3 regions of the Nocardioides sp. BGA-UO-ETr-FS32 genome follow, and region 2 is predicted to be linked to each of the others. Evidence: predicted binding sites of a transcription regulator. Region 2 holds the regulator's gene; each other region holds the start of a gene.
The links. Region 2 encodes LexA, which represses DNA repair genes until DNA is damaged. Its sites were predicted from a motif close to TCGAACANNTGTTCGA; they were not measured.

Region 1 (4,272 bases), on a different contig from region 2:
CCGACGAGGGTGAAGGGCGGGATCTCGAGCGGGATCGCCGTGGCGCCCGGCCCCTTGCCGATGACCACGTCGACCCGGAAGTCCTCCATGGCCATGTAGAGCATCTCCTCGGCCGGGCGCGACATCCGGTGGATCTCGTCGACGAACAGCACGTCACCCTCGTTGAGACCGGACAGGATGGCGGCCAGGTCACCGGCGTGGGTGATCGCGGGGCCGCTCGTGAGTCGCAGCGGCGTGCTCATCTCGGCGGCGATGATCATGGCGAGCGTGGTCTTGCCCAGCCCGGGCGGACCGGACAGCAGCACGTGGTCGGGGGCGCGGCCACGCCGGCGGGCGGCCTCGAGGACCAGCCCCAGCTGGTCGCGTACGCGTGCCTGGCCGACGACCTCGTCGAGGGTCTTGGGACGCAGGGCCGCCTCGACCGCGCGCTCGTCGCCGTCGGCGTCTGCGTCGGTCAGGCGCTGGAGGTGGCCGAGCTCCGCCTCGGTCAGCTCGGTCTCGTAGGTGTCCTCGTCGGTGTCGTCCCAGTTCATCGTCGGGCCCGCCTCAGGCCTTGCTCAGCGTCCGGAGGGCGGCGCGCAGCAGCGCCCCGACGTCGGGGGCGTCGCCTGCCTCGGGTGCGACGGCCTCGACGGCCTTCTCCGACTCCTTGGCCGACCAGCCCAGCCCGATGAGGCCCTGCTGGACCTGGTCGCGCCACGGCGCCGCAGGGGCCGCGGACGCCGCCGGGTGGTGGACGCCGACGGGCGGGCCGACGCGGTCCTTGAGCTCGAGGATGATGCGCTGGGCGCCCTTCTGGCCGATGCCCGGGACCCGGGTGAGCGCCTTGACGTCCTCGGTCGTGATCGCGCGGCGGACCTCGTCGGGGCTCATGACGGCCACGATCGCCTGGGCGACCTTGGGACCGACGCCGGACGCGGTCTGGGCGATCTCGAAGATCTGCTTCTCGTCGTCGTCGACGAAGCCGAAGATGGTCAGGCTGTCCTCGCGCACCACCATGCTCGTCGGCAGGGTGGCGGACCTCCCGACGCGGAGGGTCGCCAGCGTGCCGGGCGTGCACATGAGCTCGAGGCCCACCCCTCCGACCTCGAGGACGGCGCTGTTGAGGGTGACGGCGGCGACCTCGCCGCGGACGAAGGCGATCATCGGGTCCTCACTGGGGTCTGCTGCTGTGACTGCTGGGTCCTGGCCCGCGCCACGGCGGCCTCGAGGCGGTTGCTGGCGGAGCCGCGCCAGAGATGGGTGATGGCCAGGGCGAGCGCGTCGGCGGCGTCGGCGGGCTTGGGCAGCTCGGTCAGCCGGAGGATGCGGACCACCATGGCGCCGACCTGGGCCTTGTCGGCCCGGCCGTTGCCGGAGACGGCCGCCTTGACCTCGCTCGGGGTGTGCATCGCGATCGGCAGGCCGCGGCGCGCGGCGACGACGAGGGCGATGCCGCTCGCCTGCGCGGTGCCCATGATCGTGCTGGAGTCGGAGCGCGCGAACACCCGCTCGACCGCGACCGCGTCGGGGCGGTGCTCCTCGATCCAGGCGTCGAGGCCCTTCTCGATGGTGACCAGTCGCTCGGCGATGGGCAGGCCGGAGCTGGTGCGGACGACGCCCACGTCGACCATCGTCAGCGGCCTGCCGACGCTCCCGTCGACCACCCCGACGCCACAGCGGGTCAGGCCGGGGTCGATGCCGAGCACCCGCACGCCGCTCCCCTTCCGTCGACCGGGCCACGCACCCGTCCGAACATGTGTTCGTGCGCCACGCTAACCCGCCGCGGGCGCGGGAGCGCGGACGACACGCGCGGCGCCGGGCTCAGGCGTCGGCGGCCTCGAGCTCGGCCATCACGTCGGAGGGGATGTCGACGTTGGTGAAGACGTCCTGCACGTCGTCGAGGTCCTCGAGGGCGTCGACGAGGCGCATGACCTTGCCGGCGCCCTCGGCGTCGACGGGGATCTCGAGGCTGGCGACCCACTCCACGTCGGCGGAGTCGTAGTCGATGCCGGCCTCCTGGAGGGCCGTACGGACGGCGACCACGTCGGTGGCCTCGCTCTCGACCTGGAAGGCCTCGTCGAGGTCGCTGACCTCCTCGGCGCCGGCGTCGAGCGTGGCCTCGAGGACGTCGTCCTCGGTGACGTCACGGACCGTGCCGTCGTGGTCCTGCGACTTCGGGACCACGATGACGCCCTTGCGGGTGAACAGGCGCGAGACCGAGCCGGGGTCGGCCATGGTGCCGCCGTTGCGGGTGACGGCGGTGCGGACCTCCATCGCGGCACGGTTCTTGTTGTCGGTGAGGCACTCGACGAGGAAGGCGACGCCCTGCGGGCCGTAGACCTCGTAGGAGATGCCCTGGTAGTCGACGCCGCCGGACTCGGCGCCGGAGCCGCGCTTGACCGCCGAGTCGATGTTCTTGTTGGGGACCGAGCTCTTCTTGGCCTTCTGGATGGCGTCGTAGAGGGTCGGGTTGCCGGCGGGGTCGCCGCCGCCCTGCTTCGCCGCGACCTCGATGTTCTTGATCAGCTTGGCGAAGAGCTTGCCGCGCTTGGCGTCGATCGCGGCCTTCTTGTGCTTGGTCGTTGCCCACTTGGAGTGGCCTGACATGGATCCCTCTATCTGTCGCGGTTCGGGTCGGTGCGTCAGCGGGCCGAGCGCACCAGGTCCACGAACATGCCGTGGATCCGGTGGTCGCTGCCGACCTCGGGGTGGAACGAGGTCGCCATCAGGGGGCCTTGACGGACCGCGACGATCCTACCCGCGGCCGGTCCGTCCTCGACCCGAGCCAGCACCTCGACGTCGTCCTCGACCGACTCGACCCACGGCGCCCGGATGAACACGGCGCGCACCGCCTCGGCCAGGCCGTCGACGTGCAGGTCCTCCTCGAACGAGTCGACCTGCCGGCCGAACGCGTTGCGGCGCACCGTGATGTGCAGCCCGCCGATCGACTCCTGCCCGGGTGCGCCGTCCTCGATCCGGTCGGCCAGCATGATCATGCCGGCGCAGGTGCCGAAGGCGGGCAGGCCACCTCGTACGGCGTCGCGCAGGGGCTCGAGGAGGTCGAAGATCCGGGCGAGCTTGATCATCGTGGTCGACTCGCCGCCGGGGATGACGAGGCCGTCGCACGCAGCGAGCTCGGCGGGACGGCGTACGGACACGGGGTCGGCACCCAGCGCGCGGAGGGCGGCGAGGTGCTCACGCACGTCGCCCTGGAGGGCGAGGACGCCGATGACGGGATTCACGGACGCCGATCCTAGGACCGGGTGCCGGTCGTAGGCTCAGTGCCCATGAGGCTCCTCCGACCTGCAGCGCTCGGCACCGCCGCGCTGGCCCTGGTGCTCGCGGCGGGGAGCACTCCCCCGGCCGGCGCGGCACCGGCCGCCGACAGGGCGGGGACCGTCGACGGCTGGACCGTGCGTACGCCCTCCGCACTGGGCCTGCGCGGCACCGCGATCCGGCGCGGTGCGGACGAGGCGGGACGCCTGGACTCCACCTGTTTCGCCGTGCTCCGCAAGGGAAGGCTCGCCCGCGACTGGAACTGGCGACTGGCGCGCGACGAGCCGCGGGAGGTCTTCTCGATCACCAAGTCGGTGACCGCCACGCTGGTCGGCATCGCGGTGCGCGACGGCGACCTGCGCCTCGACGACCGCGTCTCGCGATGGGTCCCGCAGTGGCGCGGCACCGCGTCGGAGTCGGTGACCGTCCGCAACCTGCTGTCCAACGACAGCGGCCGGTTCTGGTCGCTCGAGACCGACTACACCGGGTTGCTCTCGGCGAGGAGCCGCACGAGGTACGCCGTCTCGCTGCCGCAGCAGTACCCGCCCGGCACCGCCTGGGCGTACAACAACGCGGCGATCCAGGTGCTCGAGGCCGTGCTCGAGCGGGCGACCGGGAAGCCTGTCGCGAGGTTCGCGGAGACCCGCCTGTTCGAGCCGCTGGGCATGACCCACTCGACGTTCATCACCGACCGCGCCGACGACGCTGCCGTGTTCTACGGCATGCGGACCACGTGCCTCGACGTCGCCCGGCTCGGCCGGCTCTACCTCGCCGAGGGCACGGTCGGCGGACGCCGGCTGCTCGACAGGTCGTACGTCCGGCGCGCCGTCGGCCGCTCGTCGACGGTGCACAACGCGGCCTACGGCCACCTGTGGTGGCTCAACCGGCCGGGCCCGATCCGCGGGGCGACGGACGCGGTCGACGACCTGGGACAGCCGCTGCGGCCGGTGACCGGCCAGCTCGCGCCCGGGGCGCCCGAGGAGCTGTACGCCGCGCTGGGCTTCGGCGGCCAGG
Region 2 (4,272 bases):
GAGGGGATCAACGGACCTACCCGCAACCGGCGCGACCCAGGGCGCCGGCTGCTTCGGCGCGGCGTACGAGTTCCTCTTCAACACCAGCTACAGCTGAAGAAGGCCGGCTGGTGCTGGCCGACGCGCGCACGCTCGACTTCGGGTACGCGATGATCCCGCCGTTCCCCGGCCAGGAGGTCATCCTCCGCACGGCAGCGGTCGCACATCGCCGCGCAGGTCAAGGGTGAGGCACCCGACGCGCACAAGGCGTTCGGCGACATCCCCGCCGTGTGCGTGATGGACGCCGGCAACAACGGCGTCATCATCCTCGCCGACAAGATGCTGCCGCCGCGCAAGCACGGCGTGCTGATCCCCGGCCCGCAGGCGCACGCGATGAAGCTCGGCTTCGAGAAGTACTTCCTCTGGAAGATGAAGCACGGCCAGGTGCGACTGCCCTGACCCCGATCGAGGAGACCGCTCAGCGGGCGGCGCGGCGGCGCATCGCGCGGCGCCCCTGCGCCGCGAACAGCGACGCGGCGTGCTGCGTGACGCCCGGTGCGAGCGCGGCGCCGCGTACCACTCCCCCGCGCCAGCCCGGCAGGGTCCGCACCACGCGGCGCGAGCCCACCAGCGCGACGGCCGCCTGGGCGACCTCGGCCACGCCGAGGATCGGGCCGCCGGAGTGGGTCAGCTGCGAGCCGAGGCCGTTCGGGTCCTGCGCGGCCAGCATCGCGGTGTCCACCCCGTCGGGGCACAGCGCGTGGACCCGGACCCCGCGCGGCGCCTCGGCGTTGACCGACGCCGACAGCGAGACGACCGCGGCCTTCGTCGCGGCGTACATGCTGTAGCCAGGCACCGGCCCGAGCCCGGACAACGAGGCGACGTTGACGACGTCTCCCCCGGCCGGCCCGAAGGCCGCCAGCGCGGCGCGGGTGCCCCACGTCGTCCCGAGCAGGTTGACCTCCACGAGGCGACGGACCTGCTTCTCCGACAGCGAGGTCAGGGCGCCGTCGTCGCCGACGCCGGCGTTGTTGAACCACGACGTCAGCGCCCCGTGGCGCGCCGCCTCCTCCGCGACCAGGACGTGGGAGGCGGGATCGCGTACGTCCTGCGCGAGGCCCGCGACCGCGCCGATCTCCGCCGCCGTCGCAGCGCCCGCCCACCCGTCGAGGTCGCCGATCACGACGGCGTGGCCGCGCGCGACCATCAGCTCCGCGATCCCACGCCCGATCCCGCGGGCTCCACCGGTGACGACGCACGAGGTCTGCATCCGCCGACACTAGCGACAAAGTAGCGACACGCGGCTTCGAACAGGTGTTTGATCCCACGGCTCCCGGAGGGCTACGGTGAGCGCACGGCTCCCGCCCGGCGCGGACGGTGGGAGCACCCCGCAGTGGAGGACGCCATGGCCAAGCAGGACGACAAGAACGTCATCGAGATGCCCGACGGCCCCCCGGACGCCACCGGGCTGACGCCGCGCCAGCAGCGCGTGCTCGCCACGATCAAGGACTCGCTCGAGACCAAGGGATACCCGCCGTCGATGCGCGAGATCGGCCAGGCCGTCGGCCTCACCTCGTCCTCCAGCGTGGCCCACCAGCTGCGCGTGCTCGAGGGCAAGGGCTTCATCAAGCGCGACCCCAACCGGCCCCGCGCCCTCGAGGTGTTCCTGCCCGAGGTGATGGCCGCCCGCCGCTCCATCTCGAGCGGCGAGGAGTCCAGCGTCGACGAGACCGGCATCGGCGACGTCGCCCCCACCGCGGTCAACATCCCGGTCGTCGGCCGCATCGCCGCCGGTGGCCCGATCCTCGCCGAGGAGCAGGTCACCGACGTGTTCCCGCTGCCCAAGCAGCTCGTGGGCGACGGCACGCTGTTCCTGCTCGAGGTCTCCGGTGACTCGATGGTCGACGCCGCCATCTGCAACGGCGACTACGTCGTGATCCGCCAGGAACAGACCGCCACCAACGGCCAGATCGTCGCTGCGATGATCGACGGTGAGGCCACGGTCAAGACCTTCCAGCGCAAGGACGGCCACGTCTGGCTGCTCCCCCACAACGACGCCTACGACCCGATCCCGGGCGACAACGCCACGATCCTCGGCGTCGTGACGGCGGTGCTCCGCAGCCTCTGAGCACCGTAGGGGTGGGCCGCCATTGAACGGTGCCCACCCCCGGGACACGATGGTCAGATGAGCGACGTCGAGAAGACCTACGACTACGTCATCGTCGGAGCGGGAGTTGCCGCGGCCAGCGCCGTCAAGGGCATCCGCGCCGAGGACGCCAGCGGCTCGATCGGCGTGCTCGGCTCCGAGCCCGACAAGCCGGTCTACCGGCCGGTGCTCACCAAGGACCTCTGGCTCAAGGACGACGCGACGCTCGAGGGCAGCTCGCTCGCCGGTGACCTCGAGGACGACGACGCCGTCGACCTCCTCACCGACACGACCGTCACCGCGATCGACCGCGGCGCCCACGCCGTACGCCTCGCCGACGGCAGCAGCGTCGGCTACGGCAAGCTCCTGCTGGCCACCGGCGCTGAGCCCCGCGTGCTGGGCGTCGCCCCCGGCCCCCGCGTCATCTACTACCGCACGGCCGCCGACTACGAGCGGCTGCGCGCGGTCGCCGCGAACGGCAGCCACGTCGCGGTCGTCGGCGGCGGCTACATCGGCTCCGAGATCACCTCGGCGCTGGTGCAGAACGGCATCGACGTCACCCTCGTCCTCGACCTCGAGGACGTGCAGGAGCAGATGTTCCCCCGCGCCCTGGCCGCCCACCTCACCAAGGAGCTCGCCGACCGCGGCGTGACGATCGTGCACGGCTCGGTCTCTGGTGGCGAGGAGGACGACGGGGGCGTACGGATCCGCCTCGACGACGACTCCCACATCGTCGCCGACGCTGCGGTGATCGGCGTCGGCGTGCTGCCGCGCACCGGACTCGCGGAGGCCGCGGGCCTCGAGGTCGACAACGGCGTCGTGGTCGACGACCGCCTCCGCACCAGCGACCCCGACGTGTACGCCGCGGGCGACGTCGCGTCCTACCCCGACGCCCTCCTCGGCCGCCGCCGCGTCGAGCACGTCGACCACGCCGAGAAGTCCGGCGAGCACGCCGGCAAGGTGATGGCCGGCGCCGACGCGGCGTACGACTACACGCCGTTCTTCTGGTCCGACATCCTGGATGCGGGCTACGAGGCGGTCGGCGAGACCAGCAGCGCGCTCGACCTGGTCGAGGACTGGAAGGACGGCGAGATGGGCACCGGCGTCGTCTACTACCTCAGGTCCGGGCAGGTCCGCGGGGTCGTCCTCTGGAACGTCTGGGACAGCGTCGACAAGGCCCGCGAGGTCATCAAGGAGACCGGCCAGAACCCGGTGGCCGACCCGGAGTCGCTGCGGGGGCGCATCCCGTTCGGGTGAGCTGAACGGCGGGTGAACACTCGCAGCAGGGCGTGATCTTCGCGCGGGTGCGTCGTTGAACCACCCGTGACCCCCTCACCACACCTCACCCGACGAGCCGTGATCGCCGGCAGTGCCGGCGCCGCCGCCGGTGCCGCCACCGTGGCCGGCACCACCTCGAGTGCCCGCGCGACCGCGCACGAGCCGTTCCAGCACGGAGTCGCCTCGGGCGACCCGCTACCCGATGCGGTCGTGCTGTGGACCCGCGTCACCCCGACGCCGGCGGCCACCCCCGGCTCCGGGGTCGGGCCGGACGTGAGCGTGACGTGGGAGGTGGCCACCGACGCGGGCTTCCGCGACGTCGTGCGGCGTGGACGCACCACCACCGGCGCGGCGCGCGACCACACGGTCAAGGTCGACGCGACCCGGCTGCGGCCGGCGACGGCGTACTTCTTCCGTTTCGCCCAGGGCAGCCGCACCAGCCCCGTGGGCAGGACGCGGACCGCACCGGCCGTGACCACCAGCCCCGACCGCCTGCGGTTCGGCGTCGTGTCGTGCGCCAACCTCCAGGCCGGCTGGTTCAGCGCCTACCGTCATCTCGCCGCGCGCGACGACCTCGACGCGGTGATCCACCTCGGCGACTACCTTTACGAGTACGCCCCCGGCGAGTACGGCTACGGCCGCGCCAACACCGACATCCGCCCGCACGTGCCGGCGCGCGAGATGGTGGGGCTGGCCGACTACCGCCAGCGCCACGCCCAGTACAAGGCCGATCCCGACCTGCGCGCCCTGCACGCGCGGCACCCCTTCATCGTCACCTGGGACGACCACGAGGTCACCAACGACGCGTGGCGCGAGGGCGCGGAGAACCACCAGCCCGACGAGGGCGACTACGCCGTCCGTCGCGCCGC
Region 3 (4,272 bases), on a different contig from region 2:
ACGGCGTCGAAACCGACCATGCCCTGCACCCGGGCGACGCCGCGCTCCACGAGGTCGTCGGACGCCGACCCCCACAGCGCCTCGCCGTGCGCGGCGGCGGGCTCGACCACCTCGGGCACGAACCGGACCCGGTCGATCGGGGCGCGCACCCTGCCGGTGTCCTTGCGGGCGCGCAGGGAGCCGCCGGCCCCGCTCGTGGAGCCCGCCGACTGCAGCTGCCAGTGCACCCGGTCGACCAGGTCGCGGGCACCGAAGTGGCGCGGGTGCAGCCAGGTGCGCGACGAGCACACCACGCCCTCCGACTCGGCCTCGACGCGCACACCGGTGGCGACAAGCTGGTGGTGGGCCAGCTGGGTGACGAACCGCTCGGCGGTGGTGCGCACGCTGAAGGTGATCGCCTCCACCGAGTCGAGGGGAGGCTCGAAGGACACGTCGGCATCGAGCTCGGGGGGAGGCGTACGCGCGGCGAAGAGGTCGCGGTCCGCACCGCGCGCACGCCGGTGCACGGAAGCGCCGTGGACGCCGAGACGCTGCTCGACGGCCTCGGCGGGCAGGCCCGCGAGGTCTCCCAGCGTGCGGAGGCCGAGGCGCTGCAGCAGCCCGACCAGCTCGCGACCGCGCGGGCCGTCATCAGCGAGCACGTGGACCGGCAGGCCCCGCAGGAAGGCCGGGGACCCGCCCTCGGGCACCACGACCCACTGCTGCACCTCGGCGGTGCGCGCGGCCTGCTCGGCGGTGAAGAGGTCGTCGGCGATGCCGATCCGGACGTCCCAGACCTCTGCCTCCACCAGGGCCTGGCAGACGGTCGCGGCGGCATCGGCCTCGGTGCCGTACCAGCTGCCCGGGGCGCGGACGGCGAGCAGGCCCGGGCGCAGCGCGGCCACTCCGGGGCGGAGGTCCTCGACCGTCGCGAGGACCGGCTCGAAGGCGCGGGCGTCGCGGTCGGGGTTGGCGCGCAGCAGCAACAGCTCGGGGCACCGGGCCTGGGCGTCACGGCGGCGCTGGCCGCGGCGTACGCCCTCGGTCCTCGCCGGGCCGTTGCACACCTCCACCACGTTGGCGGAGAGCACCGCGGCGGGGGAGCGCGACGACCTCCCGGCCTCCTCGAGGGCGGCGACCACCGACCAGTCGGGGCACCACACGACCATCACCCTCACGGGTCGCTCACCCGGACGCCCGCCGTGCCTCGCGCACCTCGGTCGCGCACACCTCGGGCCAGGCCAGGTCCGCGCGCGCGGGCGGGCGCGCGCCGCGACGCACGACCACCCGGGCCCGACGCTCCAGCAGCTGCCCGGTGCCGGACACCGGACCGCTCCAGCTCGACTCCTCGACGCTCAGCCGGGCCTCGGCCCGCGGCCAGGCGCCGTGGACGACCAGCGCCGCGGACCGGGTGCGCAGGCGGGAGTCGAGGATCCCCGCCGTGCGCTCGTCGACGGAGGCAGGGGGTCGCAGGACCACCACGCGGAGCACGTCGACCAGCGCGGCCGTCACCTCCAGCCAGTGCTCGCCGGGGTCGGGCACCAGCACCGTGCGCGCGAGCTCGATCCCCAGCTCGGCGGCGGCCTCCGCACCGAAGTCGGTGCAGCCGGCGAAGCCGACCCACTCGCCGGCCCGCGACGCCCCGGCGGCCAGGGCGAGCGCCAGCGAGGCCGAGTCGACGGCGTAGGTCGACCCGGCGTGCAGCGGGACCAGGTCCGCGATGCCGGGCAGGGTCGGGACCGGCTCGAGGGCGGGCTTGCGCTCCATCGCCGCCACCCGCTCGCGCAGCTGCTCGACGACCGATCGCCCGGGGTCGAGCCCCGGTGCGCGGGCGGTGACGGAGCGGGCGGAGGACATGTCCCCATGATCGAACATGCGTTCGAACGAGTCAAGCGGAGTGCCACGGTGGGGTGGACGCGGGCGCGGCGTCGGGCGGGGCGTCGCCGGCACGCCTATGCTGACACGGCTCACCGTGGATGGGGGACTGGTCGTGAAGAAGCTGTCGATGCTCGTGGGGAGCATCTGCCTGGTGCTGGCGACCTCGCTGGGAGGTGCCGTCCCCGGGGCGGCCGCCGAGCAGCCCGGGCCGGTGGCGGAGAAGCCCGCGGCGTCGAAGAAGTGGAAGGCGCCCAGCGGGCCCTTCTTCAACGACCCGCACCGCGCGAAGGGCCACTTCCGGATCGAGCGCAGGGTCATCGACACCATCGACCGCACGCGCAAGGGCGCCACGATCCGGATCGCGATCTACTCCCTGGACCGGATGAATGTGGCGCGCGCCCTCGTGGCGGCCCACCGGCGCGGCGTCAAGGTGCAGATGCTGCTCAACGACCACTGGGAGAACGCGGCCGTGCGGACGGTCCGCGCCGAGGTCGGCAAGGACCCACGGCGCAACAGCTTCATCTACAAGTGCCGGAAGAGCTGCCGGGGGGCGGCCAACGACTTCAACAACCTGCACTCCAAGTTCTACCTCTTCAGCCAGGCGGGTCGGTCCGAGGACGTCGTGGCCGTGGGGTCGGCCAACATGACTCGCAACGCCGCGATCCACCAGTGGAACGACCTCTACTTCACCGACGGCGACCACGAGCTGTTCCGTCAGTTCGTCGGGCTGTTCAACGACATGCGCAAGGACCACGACACCCGCCAGGAGCCGATCGCCTTCTGCGGCACCGCGCTCACCGGTGTCTGCGACGACTCGATCGACAAGCACACGGTCGTCGCGTTCCCGCGGGCGTCCGGGCCGAAGAACGACCTGGTGCTGACCATGCTCGACCGGGTCCAGTGCCGGACCGTCGACCCGGTCACCGGCAAGGTCACCCGCACCCGACTCGCCCTGTCGATGCACACCATGCGCGGCGCCCGCGGCGACTACCTGGCCGAGGCCATCCGGCAGAAGTGGGTCCAGGGCTGCGACGTGCGGGTCACGTACGGCCTCATCGGCTACCACACGAAGGGCGTCATCGCCGCCCCGACCAAGCGCGGTCGCATCCCGCTCCGCTCGACCGGCATGGACTACGACCTCGACGACAACTTCGACCTCAACAACGACGGCATCGACGACCTCATCCTCGACTACTACAGCCACCAGAAGTACCTGATAGTCCAGGGCACCTACAACGGCGTGCCGGACTCGTCGATGGTGCTGACCGGCTCGGTCAACTGGTCGAGCCTGAGCACCGCCAACGACGAGGTCTGGTTCACCGTGCGCGGTGCTGTCGTGGCGAAGAAGTACCTGGCGAACTTCAACTACCAGTGGGACAACACCCGCAACACCCGCAACGCCTACACCACGACGTACGCCAACTTCCGCGTGCGGCGCACGGTGACCGACCCGGACGGGACGACCCGCACGGTCTGGCGGACCGTGCGGCGCCCCGTCACCACCGTCGAGCGTGACCCCTACCTGAAGGGCCCCTACTGGGAGGACGACTGAAGTCCACCCAGGTCGACTCAGCGTCGCGCGGGGAACACCAGTCGGGCCACCACTCCGGCGTGGTCCGAGGGCCACAGGCCAGATGCGGTCCTGTCGTCGGGGTCGCTGCCGACGATGCGCGCGCGGGCGGCCTTGACGTCCGTGCTGTGCAGGACGAGGTCGATCCGCGAGGTCAGCGGGTCGGTGGGGTCGGTGAGCGTCGCGTCGAAGCAGCACGTGTTGCCGGGGTCGCCGGGGTGGGTCCGCGGCCACGCGTCGGCGCCCACGCCGGCCAGCAGGAGCGAGTACGCCGGGGCGTCGGGGGCACGTGAGTTGTAGTCGCCGACGTAGACCATCGGCAGCGCGCCGATCAGGGACGCCAGGTCCGCCTGCCCGGCGAGGAGCTCGCGCGTCTGGGCGACCCGGAGCTGCTCGGCATCGAGACCCGGGAGGCCAAAGGCCTCGAGGTGGGAGTTGACGAACCGGAACGACGCCTTGCCGACGCCCACGTCCGCCGAGCCCCAGCCGCGGGCGACCGGTAGCAGCCCCCCGCCGACGGGGAAGCGGATGATCGACTGGAACGTCCCCGTGCGGGCGTTGGTCGTCCGCACGTCGTCGCGGGCGATGATCACGTCACGGTCGGCCAGTCGCACCGCGCGCGTCGGGAACGTGGCCGTGGGGCTGGCCAGGACCGGGATGGGTGGCGAGGCGAAGTTGTGCGCGGTGGCGCCGGCGACCTCGCGGTAGTCGGCACCGCGGTCGGCCAGCGCGTCGAGCAGCAGGTCGAGGAAGTCGTACGCGACGGTCGGGTCGCTCGCGACGCCGGTCGCCGGGTTGTAGGCGAACGTCGTCCAGGTCGTCACCTCCTGGAGGCCGACCACCGC

Region 1: ruvC (crossover junction endodeoxyribonuclease RuvC) is a predicted target of LexA. The motif match lies at 1,731-1,746, and genes of this name have one in related genera.
Region 3: imuA' (DnaE2-dependent mutagenesis accessory factor ImuA') is a predicted target of LexA. The motif match lies at 1,847-1,862, and genes of this name have one in related genera.

What each region holds. Positions count from the first base shown of each region.
Region 1 is NZ_JCAQOX010000013.1:735,772-740,043, reverse strand. It holds gene ruvB (Holliday junction branch migration DNA helicase RuvB) at 1-533, opposite strand, end outside; gene ruvA (Holliday junction branch migration protein RuvA) at 547-1,146, opposite strand; gene ruvC (crossover junction endodeoxyribonuclease RuvC) at 1,143-1,694, opposite strand; gene AC57BS_RS08740 (YebC/PmpR family DNA-binding transcriptional regulator) at 1,804-2,589, opposite strand; gene pdxT (pyridoxal 5'-phosphate synthase glutaminase subunit PdxT) at 2,625-3,224, opposite strand; gene AC57BS_RS08730 (serine hydrolase domain-containing protein) at 3,270-4,272, shown strand, end outside.
Region 2 is NZ_JCAQOX010000014.1:319,933-324,204, reverse strand. It holds gene AC57BS_RS11420 (hypothetical protein) at 1-97, shown strand, start outside; gene AC57BS_RS11415 (hypothetical protein) at 268-438, shown strand; gene AC57BS_RS11410 (SDR family NAD(P)-dependent oxidoreductase) at 458-1,249, opposite strand; gene lexA (transcriptional repressor LexA) at 1,385-2,107, shown strand; gene AC57BS_RS11400 (NAD(P)/FAD-dependent oxidoreductase) at 2,165-3,382, shown strand; gene AC57BS_RS11395 (alkaline phosphatase D family protein) at 3,449-4,272, shown strand, end outside.
Region 3 is NZ_JCAQOX010000016.1:94,682-98,953, forward strand. It holds gene AC57BS_RS18150 (DNA polymerase Y family protein) at 1-1,148, opposite strand, end outside; gene imuA' (DnaE2-dependent mutagenesis accessory factor ImuA') at 1,165-1,836, opposite strand; gene AC57BS_RS18160 (phospholipase D-like domain-containing protein) at 1,952-3,409, shown strand; gene AC57BS_RS18165 (endonuclease/exonuclease/phosphatase family protein) at 3,427-4,272, opposite strand, start outside.